One region of the Mesorhizobium sp. M0848 genome, then DNA from elsewhere that is predicted to be linked to it. Evidence: predicted binding sites of a transcription regulator. Region 1 holds the regulator's gene; the other holds the start of a gene.
The links. Region 1 encodes LexA, which represses DNA repair genes until DNA is damaged. Its sites were predicted from a motif close to TGTTCNNNNTGTGTTCNG; they were not measured.
Positions count from the first base shown of each region.

Region 2: a site for LexA is predicted at 2,298-2,315, ahead of NKH95_RS19485 (ATP-dependent helicase). Genes of this name have one in related genera too.

Region 1 covers NZ_JAMYOM010000013.1:94,231-100,989, forward strand. The annotation lists gene NKH95_RS16760 (ComEC/Rec2 family competence protein) at 1-1,908, shown strand, start outside; gene lexA (transcriptional repressor LexA) at 1,902-2,642, opposite strand; gene kynU (kynureninase) at 3,054-4,301, opposite strand; gene kynA (tryptophan 2,3-dioxygenase) at 4,381-5,217, opposite strand; gene NKH95_RS16780 (AMP-binding protein) at 5,214-6,759, opposite strand, start outside.
Region 2 covers NZ_JAMYOM010000016.1:109,911-116,669, reverse strand. The annotation lists gene NKH95_RS19490 (glucose/quinate/shikimate family membrane-bound PQQ-dependent dehydrogenase) at 1-2,102, opposite strand, end outside; gene NKH95_RS19485 (ATP-dependent helicase) at 2,355-5,018, shown strand; gene NKH95_RS19480 (ABC transporter permease) at 5,300-6,349, opposite strand; gene NKH95_RS19475 (ATP-binding cassette domain-containing protein) at 6,346-6,759, opposite strand, start outside.

The sequences.
Region 1 (6,759 bases):
GACCGGATGGAAACCGGCCGTATCCGGCTGACCATCGACGTGACATCGACCGCAAGACCGAAACTGCGCTATGCGCCGGAACGGGTGCGGCTTTCGGCACGCAAGATCCCGGCTGACGTGACCGCCGGCTCCCTCATCACCGGATATGCCAAGCTCTTGCCGCCGACCGGGCCGGTGCGGCCGGACAGCTATGACTTCTCCTTCGACAGCTACTTTGCCGGCATCGGTGGCAGCGGGTTCTTTCTCGGCAATCCAAAGCTTGTCGTCAACGATGACGGCGACATGCCGCTGCCGGCCCGAATTTCCTCTAGCGTGGAAAATGCCCGTGAAGGCATCGCCGACCATATCAGGGCGAGCGTCGGCGGCGCCGAAGGCGAGATCGCCGCGGCGCTGATCGTCGGCGTGCGCGCCGGCATTCCCGATGAGATCAATGAGGCGATGCGACGTACCGGCATCTACCACATCATCTCCATTTCGGGACTGCATATGGCGCTGGTCGCGGGCACCATCATGGGATTGCTGCGCGGCGCCTTCGCCTTGTTTCCCGACTTTTCCGCGCGTCGCCCGGTCAAGAAGTATGCCGCTGCCGCCGCGCTGTTCTCGATCGCGGCCTATCTCATCATCTCTGGAGTCGTCGTTGCCGCCGAGCGCAGCTTCATCATGCTGGCGGTGATGCTGATTGCCGTGCTGTTCGATCGAGCAGCACTCACCATGCGCAATCTGGCGATCTCGGCGATCGCCGTCATCGTGGTGTCGCCGCATGAGGTGGTCGGCCCGAGTTTTCAGATGTCGTTCGCCGCGACCGCGGCTCTGGTCGGCGCCTATGCCGGCTGGGCGGATCACCGCGCGGGAAAAGCAAGACCGCCGCCGCCAAAGCGATCCGTGCCCGGTTTCCTGACGCGAAAATTCCTGCTGGCGGCAACCGGCCTTGCCATGACCTCGATCATCGCGGGAAGCGCGACGACGCTGTTTGCCATCTGGCATTTTCAGCGTGTCTCGCCGCTCAGCCTGTTTGCCAATCTCGCGGTAATGCCGATCGTCACCGTCGTCATGTTCCTGGCCGTCGCCAGCGCGCTGTTGATGCCTTTCGGATTGGATTGGCCGGCTCTCTACCTGATGGGTAAGGGCCTGACGATGATGATCGCCATATCAGGCTGGATCTCCGAGCGTTCGCCTGTCGATGGGGTCGGGCTGATTTCGCAGCAGTCGGTCCTGTTGGTGGCAATTGCCCTGGTCATCGCGACAATGGCGACAACTTGGCTGCGGCTCGCTGCTCTGCCATTCGCGCTGGCAGGCTTGCTGACCGTCTCGGATACGCGCACGCCGGATGTGCTAATCTCGGAAGACGCCCGGCTGGTGGCGTTGCCGATCGGTGGCGGCGAGCTTGCCGTCAGCCGGGAACGGCCGAACGAATTCACCGTCGACAACTGGAAACGCGCCCTGACATCAGAAACCATCGTCGTGCCAGAGGTGTTCGACAACAGCGATGGGCAATTCGATGTCGCGGATGCCGTTGATCTGCCGCTGGGATCGCCGTTCTATTGCTCCTCAGGCGTTTGCGTGGCCAGGCACATGTCCGGTGCGATCATTGCCTATGTCGAGGACCGCAAGGACGCCTGGAAAGCCTGCGGCTTCGCCGAGCTGATCGTCATCAATGACGCCACCGCGTATGACGCCTGTCACAATCCGCTGGTTCTCGTCATCACCAAGCGGCAACTGGCTCGCAAAGGCAGTGCCGCGGTCTTCTTCGATCGCCAATCGGCGACCACGCCGGCGACGATCAGCTTCGCGGTGGACAGCCCATATCGGCCCTGGCACACGCAACGCAAATACTCTCGTGAGGCAAGGGGGCTGGCACCCTTCAAGAAACCGGAGAAGCCAGCGGCCAACCCACAGCCGCCTCAGTAGCGGCGGATCAGGCCGACGAGCTTGCCTTGCACCTTGACCCTGTCCGGGCCGAAAATACGGGTTTCATAGGCCGGATTGGCGGCTTCGAGAGCAATCGAAGCGCCCTTGCGGCGGAACCGCTTCAGCGTCGCTTCCTCTTCATCGACCAGCGCCACGATGATCTCGCCGGGGCTCGCCGTGTCGGCATTGCGGATGATGACGGTGTCGCCGTCGAAGATACCGGCCTCGATCATCGAGTCTCCCTTGACCTCCAGCGCATAGTGGGCGCCGCCCATGATCATGTCCGGCGGCACCGAGATCGAATGCGTCTGATGCTGGATGGCATCGATCGGCACACCGGCGGCGATACGGCCCATGACCGGGATCGACACGGCGGAGACCGCATCGTCATCATTGCCGGGCGAGGGCATCCGCGAAGGCGCCGGCTTGATCTGCCGGCCAAGGGCGCCACCCTGACCGAGACTGCCCTGGATGACGCTTGGCGAAAACTTCTTTGCCGCGTTGAGACCGGGCGCGATCGAGTCCGGCAATCGCAGCACTTCCAGCGCGCGTGCCCGGTTGGGCAACCGGCGAATAAAGCCGCGCTCCTCAAGTGCGGTGATCAGCCGATGAATCCCGGATTTGGAGGCAAGGTCAAGCGCCTCCTTCATCTCGTCGAAGGATGGCGGAATGCCGCTCTCCTTCAGGCGTTCATGGATGAACATCAGCAGTTCATGTTGCTTGCGCGTCAGCATGGCGGCCCCCAGGTTACCTGAAACCAGAATCGAAAAACAAACCCAGAACAAACCCTATCTGTTCCAGTTGTGTTCTGCAACCGTTTAAAGTTTAATGAATTTGTTAAGGCTGCTGAAATTATTTGGCGCTTGCCAGCGGGTCGCGATCAACAGGCGCTAGGCACGGCGATGCGCCTGTTCCCATTGAAATTATTATGGTTAATGACCTGTGGCTCATCCTCGACCCAAGGCTTGGCATTATCAGTCTATCGACCTCCACAAAGGACGATATCAATCTTCGGGACGTTCGTTTGCCGTGAACGAAACGGAGCCAAAACGCCAACGTCTGTTGGCATTTGTGGCTGGAAATTCAGCCCTCCGTCATCTGCCAGGCAGTGAGGGCGGCGGCGGTGGATCGCGGGGATCGTTGCGTCAGGTAACGGCTTCCTTGACCGCGAAACGGCGGTCCTTCCATGCGCCCGTGCGCAGAATATCCTCCAGCACCTCAACCGCCAGCCACACATCCTTGTAGCCGACATAGAGCGGCGTGAAGCCGAAACGGATGGTCGATGGCGCACGAAAATCACCGATGACGCCGCGCTCGATCAGCGCCCGCATGATTTGATAGCCGTGATCGTGAAGGAACGACACCTGGCTGCCGCGCCTGGTCGCGTCGCGGGTGGTCTCCAGCGTGAGACCGTAGGCGCCGCACCTGGCTTCGACGAGCTGGATGAACAGTTCTGTCAACGCGACACTCTTCTTTCGCAATGCCGCCATGTCGACGTCATTCCAGATGGCAAGCGCGCCTTTGAGCGCCCGCATCGACAGGATCGGCTGAGTGCCGCACAAAAAGCGGCGGATGCCGGTGCCGGCAACATAACCCCGTTCGAAGGCAAAGGGCCGCGCATGGCCCCACCAGCCGCTGAGCGGCTGGCTGATATCGCCGTGGTGGCGCTGCGCGGCATAGATGAAGGCCGGTGCGCCCGGACCGCCGTTGAGGTACTTGTAGGTGCAGCCGATGGCGAAATCGGCATTTGCGTGATCGAGCTCGACGGGCAGGGCGCCGGCGGTGTGGCAAAGATCCCAGACGATCAGCGCTCCGGCCGCATGAGCTTTGCGCGTCAGCGCCGCCATGTCGCGCAGTTCACCCGATTTGTAATTGACGTGATTGACCAGCACCACCGCGACGTTTTCGTCGATCAGCTCTTCGATGGTCGGCGCGTCGACACCCGCGAGGCGCAGCAGGACGCCATCCCGGGTCGAGGCCACGCCTTCGGCGATGTACAGGTCGGTGGGAAAACTGTCACCTTCGGCGACGATGGCCGACCGGCCGGGCCGCATCTCCATCGCCGCGTGCAGCACCTTGTAGATGTTGGTCGATGTCGTGTCGCAGACAACGGTCTGGCCGGCCGCGGCTCCTATCAGGCGTCCGAGCTGGTCGCCGAGTTCGATTGGCATCTCGAACCATCCGGCCGTGTTCCAAGCTCGGATGAGATCCTGGGCCCATTCTTGGGTCGCCGCCTGCTGCAGCTCGCTGAAAACGGCATGAGACGCTGCCCCCAGTGAATTGCCGTCGAGATAGATCATCCCCTCCGGCAGAATGAAACGGTCGCGCATGGCCCGCAGCGGATCCGTGGCATCCATCGCTTCGACTGCGGCGAGATCAGGAATTCCACTCATGGTCGGTCAGTCCCCGGTTGTTCGCGAAGGGTTTTCCGCCACAGCGCGTCCCCTCGGTGTGCCTGTTTTCATTTCGACGTCAGAGCCGGGTGCGGACCGTCCACAGCTCCGGGAACAGCACGACCTCGAGCATTTTCTTCAGATACGAAGCACCCGACGTGCCGCCGGTGCCGCGTTTCAGGCCGATGATGCGCTCCACCGTGGTGACGTGGTTGAAGCGCCAGCGGCGGAAGTAGTCCTCGAAGTCGACCAGCTTCTCGGCCAGTTCGTAGAACATCCAGTAGCGCTGCGGATCGCGGTAGATGGTCTGCCAGGCGACCAGCACCTCTTCATTCTCGGTTCGCGTCTCACGCCAGTCCGTGCGCCTGGCATCGGCACCGATGTCGAATCCGTTGCGCGCCAAAAGCAGCAGTGCCTCGTCATAGAGCGACGGCTCGGCCAGGATCGCTTCCAGCTTCCCGCTCAGGTCGGGCCGGTGCTTGTGCGGCCCGAGCATTGCCAGGTTTCGGTTGCCGGCCATGAACTCGATGGCGCGATACTGCCAGGACTGGAAGCCCGAGGACTGGCCGAGCGCGTCGCGGAACTCGGTGTATTCGCTGGGCGTCATCGTCCGCAGCACATCCCAGGCATTGTTCAGCTGCTCGAAGATGCGCGCAACGCGCGACAGCATCTTGAAGCTCGGCTCGAGCCGGTCGGCGCGGATCGAGCGGATCGCGGCGCCGATCTCGTGCAGAGCGAGCTTCATCCAGAGCTCGGAGGTCTGATGCTGGATGATGAACAGCATCTCGTCATGCGCCGATGACAGCGGCGTCTGGGCCTCCAGCACTTTCTCCAGGTGCAGATAGTCGCTGTAGGACATGCGCTCCTTGAACGACATCTGGGCGCCTTCGGACGCCGGATCGTATGGCTCGCTCAATTGATTTTCTCCGTGCGCAGCCGGAAGCGCTGGATCTTGCCGGTCTGGGTCTTGGGCAGAGCGGCGATGAATTTTACCGATCGCGGATATTTATAGGGCGCGATCGTTGCCTTGACATGGTCCTGCAGGCGCTTGGTGGTGAGGGCGTCGGGCGCGACGCCCTGCACCAGCACGACATGCGCCTCGACGATCTGGCCGCGTTCGGCGTCCTCTGCACCGATCACCGCGCATTCGGCGACATCCGGATGCGATAACAGTGCTGCCTCGACCTCGGGTCCGGCGATGTTGTAGCCGGCGCTGACGATCATGTCGTCGGAGCGCGCGGCGAAATGGAAGAAGCCGTCTTCGTCCTGCGTGAAGGTGTCGCCGGTGATGTTCCAGCCGTCGCGCACATATTCCTTCTGCCTGTCATCGGCCAAGTAGCGGCAGCCGGTCGGGCCACGCACCGCCAGCCTGCCGGTCGTGCCGCGCGGCACCTCGCGCATCTCGTCGTCGAGGATGCGCGCCTCGTAGCCGCCCACCGGCTTGCCGGTCGACGCAGGCTTCATGTCGCCAAAACGGTTGGAGATGAATATGTGCAGCATTTCGGTGGCGCCGATGCCGTCGAGGATCGGCTTGCCGGTCTTTTTCGTCCACTCTTCGAAAACCGGAGCGGGCAAGGTTTCGCCGGCCGAAACTGCAACGCGCAGCGACGACAGGTCGGCACCTTCATCCATGGCCTTCAGCATGGCGCGGTAGGCAGTCGGCGCGGTGAAGGAGATCGTCGCTTTGTAGGTCTCGATGATGTGGATCATGTTGGGTGGCGTCGCCTGCTCCAGCAGCGTCGCCGCCGCACCGAAGCGCAGGGGAAAGATAGCGAGCCCGCCAAGGCCGAAGGTGAAGGCCAGCGGCGGCGAGCCGACGAAGATGTCGTCCGCCGTCACCTCCAGGATTTCGCGTGCATAGGCGTCGGCAATGATCAGGAGGTCGCGGTGGAAATGCATCGTCGCCTTCGGAACGCCTGTCGTGCCCGAGGTGAAGCCGAGCAGGGCGACATCGTCGCGGCCGGTGTTGACCGCACTGAACGTCACCGGCTTGTCGAGCGCGGCGCGATCGAGTTCAGCATCATGGTTGGCGGTGCCGTCGAAACCGATGACCTGCCTGAGGAATGCGCTGTCCTTGGCGCACACGGTCATCTCGTCCATCAGCCTGGTGTCGCAGAGCGCAACGGTGATCTCGGCCTTGTCGACGATCTTGGCGAGTTCGCCGGCGCGCAGCATCGGCATGGTGTTGACGACCACGGCACCGACCTTGGTGGCGGCCAGCCAGCAGGCGACCATGGCGGGGTTGTTGGCCGAGCGGATCAGCACCCGGTTGCCCGGCTTGACTCCGTAATTCTCGACCAGCGCGTGGGCCAGCCTGTTCGTCCAGTCGGACAGTTCCTTGTAGGTGCGGCGGCGGCCATTGCCGATCAGGGCGGTGTGGTCGCCGAGACCTTTTTCGACCAGCCTGTCGGTCAGTTCGACACCGGCGTTGAGGCGTTCGGGATAGTCGAAGCCGTCG
Region 2 (6,759 bases), on a different contig from region 1:
AAGGCGACGCCGCCAGCCGTGATCATCGGCCCGCCGATGCCCGGCACCCCGACTTTCAGGGGCAGCGGCAGCGGCGTCATATCGTAGACGGTGCCGTTGCGGTGCTTGTAGGCGATCTTGCCGGTCCTGAGATCGGCGCCGGCGACATAGCCCCAGGGCGGCGCCTGGCAAGGAATGCCGAGCGGCGACAGGAACGGTCCCATCACCACCGCATAGGGCGCGCCCTCGTTGCGGTTCAGCCCCTGCTCGCTGCCGCGCCCTTCGTCCGGCGGCGGCACCTGATCGCGCGGGATCAACTGCGATTTGAACGCCAGGTAGGTCGGCATGCCGAACAGCACCTGCCGGACCGGATCGACGGCGACGCCGCCCCAGTTGAAGGTGCCGAAGTTGCCGGGGTAGATCAGCGACCCCTGGACGGAAGGCGGCGTATAGCGACCCTCATAGCGCAGGCCCTGGAATTCGATCCGGCAGGCCAACTGGTCGAACATGGTTAGGCCCCACATGTCGGCGCCGGTGAGCGGCTTCGGCATGAAGGTGAGATCGGAGACCGGCTGCGTCGGCGATGTGTGGTCGCCTTCGATCGCGCCGCCCGGCGCCGGCACTTCGTTGACCGCAATGACCGGCTCGCCGGTGCGGCGGTCGAGCACATAGAGGTCGCCCTGCTTGGTCGGTCCGACCAGCGCCGGCACCACCGTGCCGTCGGGTTTGGTGATGTCGATCAGGCTCGGCTGTGCCGGTACGTCCATGTCCCAGAGATCGTGGTGCACGGTCTGCCGCACCCATCGCACCTGACCGGTGTTGAGGTCGAGCGCGGTGATCGACGACGAGAACTTCTCGACATTGGAACTGCGCCCGGCGCCGAGCTGGTCCGGCGTCTGGTTGCCGAGCGGCACGTAGAGCAGGCCGAGCTTCTCGTCGGCGCTCGGCGTCGACCACATGTTGGGCGAGTTGGCGGTATAGGTCTGGCCGGCCGGCAGCGGCGTCGTCTGGTCCGGATTGCCGGAATCCCAGTTCCACACCAGCGCGCCGGTGGCAGCGTCGTAGGCGCGGATGACACCGGACGGCTCCTGCGTCGAATAATTGTCGTTGACCGCGCCGCCGACAATGATCTTGCCGCCTGATATCAGCGGGGCCGAGGTCGAGTAGTAATAGCCCGACTTCGGATAGGGCATGTTGGTCAGAAGGTTCAGCGTGCCGCCCTCGGCGAAAGCCGGGCAGACCTGCCCGTTGGCGGCGTCGAGCGCGATCAGCCGCGCGTCCGAGGTCGGCAGGTAGACGCGGGTCGCACAGGGCTGCCCGGCGGCGCCGGCGGCATCGGCATAATAGGCCACGCCGCGGCAGGTCTGGTGCTGGCGGTCCTTGTCGAGCTTGACCTTGGGATCGAAGCGCCATTTCTCCTTGCCGCTCGCGGCATCGATGGCGATGGCGAAATTGTGCGGCGTGCAGATGTAGAGCGTGTCGCCGATCTTCAGCGGCGTCACCTGATAGGTGGTCTCGCCGACATCGTCCGGACCCTTCACGTCGCCGGTCTGGTAGGTCCAGGCAGGCTGCAGCTTGGCGACATTGTCCGGTGTGATCTGGTCGAGCGGCGAATAGCGCTGGCCGAACTGCGTACGTCCGTAATAGTGCCACTCGCCGGCCGGCACATCATTGCCAAGATTGGCGTTGGCGACCACCTTGTCAGTGCCAAGTTCGCCGGCAATGTCCTTCGGATCTGAAGTCATCGAATAACCGGCGACGGCCAGCGAGGCCAGCACGGCAAGGATCAGCGGCGCGCGTGCGTCAGGGCCGACAAGACCCCGCCTCGCCCACGGCGTCAGCAGCCACAAAGCGAGAAGCACGATGATGCCGCCGCGCGGTCCAAGTTCCCACCAGTCGAAGCCGGTTTCCCAGACCGCCCAGGCCAACGTGCCGAGCACGATCACCGCGTAGAGCCACAGTGCGGTGGACCGGCGCCGGTAGAGCAGCCAGGCGGCGATCAGGAAGGCAAGGCCGGCAACGACATAGTACCAGCTGCCGCCCAGCATCGCCAGGCGGATGCCGCCGCCGCCGAGTGCCAGGCCGATGAGGAAAAGAATGAGGGATGTGATGGTGACAGCCAAGATGATACTCCTTCGACTGTTGCGCTTCGCGGCGCGGCCATGGCAACCCGGCATTGCGTCGCTGCCCGAAGCACAACTTTCTCCTGACGGTCCCGCCTGTCAAGCACGGGCCTCAAGCGCAGGCGGTAATGGTCCATCGCAATTGGAATAACATCGACCGCAGTGGGAGCGCGGGGCAGCAATCGGGCACTTTAGCGGAACAAAACGTAGACAGTTCTGGTCTTTCCCCACCGAATCACTACATTCGGGGCAATGTCCGGCTTTTCCGAAGACATGCCCTTTTTCGACGAACCCAATGCGCGGCCCACGGCCCCGTCGGGCATCGCCGCGCGCGCCATGGCTGCCCGCAGCGGCCACAACAACGCGCCCGACTATCTCAAGGGGCTGAACCCCGAGCAACGGCTGGCGGTGGAAACCACCGAAGGCCCGGTTCTGGTGCTGGCCGGAGCCGGCACCGGCAAGACCCGCGTGCTCACCACGCGCATCGCTCACATCCTCGCCACCGGCAAGGCGTTCCCGTCGCAGATCCTCGCGGTGACCTTTACCAACAAGGCCGCGCGCGAGATGAAGATCCGCATCGGCGTGCTGATCGGCGAAGGCAATGTCGAGGGCATGCCATGGCTCGGCACCTTCCACTCGATTGGAGTGAAGCTGCTTCGCCGCCATGCTGAACTCGCCGGTTTGCGCTCCGATTTCACCATCCTCGACACCGACGACGTCGTGCGGCTGATCAAGCAGCTGATCCAGGCCGAAGGTCTGGACGACAAGCGCTGGCCGGCCAAGCAGTTCGCCCAGATGATCGACGGCTGGAAGAACAAGGGGCAAGGCCCGGCCGACATCGCCGAGGGCGATGCGCGCGCCTTCGCCAACGGCAAGGGCCGCGAGCTCTACAAGGCCTATCAGGAGCGGCTGAAGACGCTGAACGCATGCGATTTCGGCGACCTGCTCTGCCACCCGATCCGCATCTTCCGCGCCAATCCGGACGTGCTCAAGGAATACCATAAGCGCTTCAAATACATCCTCGTCGACGAGTACCAGGACACCAACACCGCCCAGTACATGTGGCTGCGGCTCCTGGCGCAAAGGCCGGATGCCGGGCGCAAGCCTTCGGCGACTAATCTCCAATCGGCCGAAGGCCGCAAGGACGACCGTCCGTCCGAGCCGTTGCGAGGCCCCCGCGGAGGGCCCGCGCCGGCAGGCGCGGAACAGCCCGTGAGCGTGAATATATGCTGCGTCGGCGATGACGACCAATCCATCTATGGCTGGCGCGGCGCCGAGGTCGACAACATCCTGCGCTTCGACAAGGATTTTCCCGGCGCCACCATCATCCGGCTGGAGCGCAACTACCGCTCGACCGCGCACATACTGGGGGCCGCCTCCCACCTCATAGCCCACAATGAGGGCCGCTTCGGCAAGACGCTGTTCACCGACCGCAACGAGCCGGAGGACGGCAAGGTGCATGTCCACGCCGCCTGGGATTCCGAGGAAGAAGCGCGCGCCGTCGGCGAGACCATCGAGACCTACCAGCGGCAAAAGCACAATCTCAACGACATGGCGATCCTGGTCCGCGCGTCCTTCCAGATGCGCGAATTCGAGGATCGTTTCGTCACGCTCGGTCTCAACTACCGCGTCATCGGCGGCCCGCGTTTCTACGAGCGCATGGAGATCCGCGATGCGCTGGCCTTCTTCCGCGTGGTGGCGCAAGGCGCCGACGACCTCGCCTTCGAGCGCATCGTCAATGTGCCCAAGCGCGGCCTTGGTGAAGCCACCATCCGCCAGATCCACGACACGGCCCGCGCGCTGCGCATCCCAATGCTGGAAGCCGCCGCCAAGCTCGCCGAAAGCGACGAGTTGAAGCCGAAGCCGCGCGCCGCCTTGCGCGAAGTCGCGGCCAATTTCGAACGCTGGCAGAAGGCGCTGGAAACCACGCCGCACACCGAACTCGCCGAGACCATTCTCGAAGAGAGCGGCTACACCGACATGTGGAAGAACGACCGCTCGGTTGAAGCCCCCGGCCGGCTGGAGAACCTGAAAGAGCTGATCCGCTCGATGGAGGAGTATGAATCGCTGCGCTCCTTCCTCGAGCATGTCGCACTGGTCATGGACGCTGAGCAGAACGCCGGGCTCGACGCCGTCTCGATCATGACGCTGCATTCGGCCAAGGGCCTCGAATTCGAGACCGTCTTCCTGCCCGGCTGGGAAGAAGGTCTGTTCCCGCACCAGCGAGCGCTGGACGAAGGCGGCCGCTCCGGGCTGGAGGAAGAGCGCCGGCTTGCCTATGTCGGCCTGACTCGCGCCAAGAAGAACCTGCATCTGTGGTTCGTCTCCAACCGCCGCATCCACGGCCTGTGGCAGTCGACCATCCCGTCGCGCTTTCTCGACGAACTGCCGGAAGCCCATGTCGAGGTCGCCGAAAGCGGCAACTCCTATGGCGGCTACGGCAACTCCTACGGCGGCGGTTCTTTTGCCTCCGGCCGCGGCGGCCAGGGCGCAGGACGGCAGAACCCCTATGGCGCCTCGCGCTTCGACAATGTCGGCGCCGACACCGAAAAATCCGGCGCCTTCTCCAACACCTATGCGACGCCGGGCTGGCAGCGCGCGCAGGCCAACCGCACCGAAGCCACCGACCGCAACTGGGGCTCGCGCTCCGGCCACCAGGTCGAGCGCATCGGCTATGGCGAGACCGATTCCGGCTACGGCGCCGGCCGCACCTCGGTCAAAGGCCGCACCATCGACGGCGAACTGGTCGCCAAATCCGTCGCCGACACGCCATCGCCCTTCAATGTCGGCGACCGCGTCTTCCACCAGAAATTCGGCAACGGCAACATTTCCGCGATCGAAGGCAACAAGCTGACCATCGACTTCGACAAGGCCGGCCAGAAGCGCGTGCTGGACGGGTTCGTCGCGGCGGTGTGAGCGCCCGCTTGCCCTACAAGCGACCATTCTCTGGCGGAAGCCCCACCTTCGTCATCCACGGGCGGAGCAGGAGCGAAGCGACGTCGCGGAGACCCGAGGATCCATGCCGCGACCTTCGCCCAGAAATGCAGCGGAGCAGAATTCCACAACCGCAGCGGTACTTTTAAGTCGCGGCATGGATCCTCGGGTCTGCGCCGCGTCGCTACGCTCCTTGCTTCGCCCGTGGATGACGAAATGATGGGCGTCCGCGCAAGGCATGCGGTTCGCCAACGAAACAGCCCTCACCGATACCTTGCCTGGTTCCACTTATGCCCGAGCAGCGACAGGATGATGATCAGGCCGTTGAAGAACTGCACGTAGAAGCCGCTCAACCCCGCCGCGACGACGCCGGTCTGGATGAACGACACGGTGACGGCGCCGATGGCGCCGCCGACCACGGTGCCGATGCCGCCCCAGGTCGGCGTGCCGCCGACGAACACCGAGGCCAGCACCGGCAAGAGATAGCCATCGCCGGCGGTCGGCCACCAGGTGAAGTTGATCATCACCGAGAAGGTGCCGGCGAGCGCCGCACCGATGCCGACGAAGACGAACACTTTCACCCGCACGCGCTTGACGTCGATGCCCATTTGCTGGGCGCTGTCGGGATTGTCGCCCACCACCCTCACCTGCGCGCCGAAGCGATGCCTGTTATAGAGCATCGCCGACAGTACGACGAAGCCGATGGCCCAGAAGATCTGCACCGGAATGCCCAGGAGCTGGCTTGAGAAGATCGTGTAGGCCCAGCTGTCGCTGAGGCTGGTCAGCGCCATCGACTTGCCTTCGTTGATGATCTGGATCAGGCCGCGCAGCAGGAAATTCATGCCGAGCGTGGCGATCAGCGATGACAGTCCGCCATAGACGACCAGCGAGCCTACCAGGAAGCCGAGCAGCATGCCGGTGACGAGCGCCGCGGCGATGCCGAGAAACGGATCGTAGCCGGCCTGCACGACCAGCGCGAAGACCCATGAGGCAAAACCCATCGTTGCCGGAAACGACAGGTCGATCTCACCGCAGGTGACGACGAACACCAGCGGCACCACCACGAACAGCGCCACCGGCAGCGTCGTCAGCACCGAGCGGTAGAGATACCAGGTGGTGAAGACGGTCGGGTTGGCGATCAGGAACACCGTCATCATGACGATGAACACGGCGAGCGTGCCGAGCGCGGCACGGTTGTCGAGGATGAAGCCGCGCATCCAGTGATCGGATGGGTGTTTCCACTCTTTCTGGGCACTGGGGCGGGGAATGCCGGCGGACGGCTCGTGCAGATCGGGCTCCATGGTCTTGCTCATCGTGCTCTCTGCTCCGCGTCGCCGGCATCGTGCAGCCCGGCCAATCCGCCGGGATGCGCGACCTCTTCCATGAAGTTGATGAGATCTTCGGCCGACTTGACCTCGCTGCGGTCGGTCGTCAGTGCGACCTTGCCGCGGTCGAGCACGACGAAGCGGTCGGCGATGTCGAAGACATGATGGATGTTGTGGCCGATGAACAGGATCGAGCGGCCGCTCGCCCGCACCTGGCGCACGAAATGGAACACCTTGGCGGTTTCGGTCAGCGACAACGCCGTCGTCGGCTCGTCGAGGACGATCAACTCCGCCTGCTTGTAGATGGCGCGGGCGATCGCCACGCCCTGGCGCTCGCCACCCGAAAGCTGGCCGACGATCGACTGCGGCGTGAACACTTTCGAGGTGAAGCCGATCTC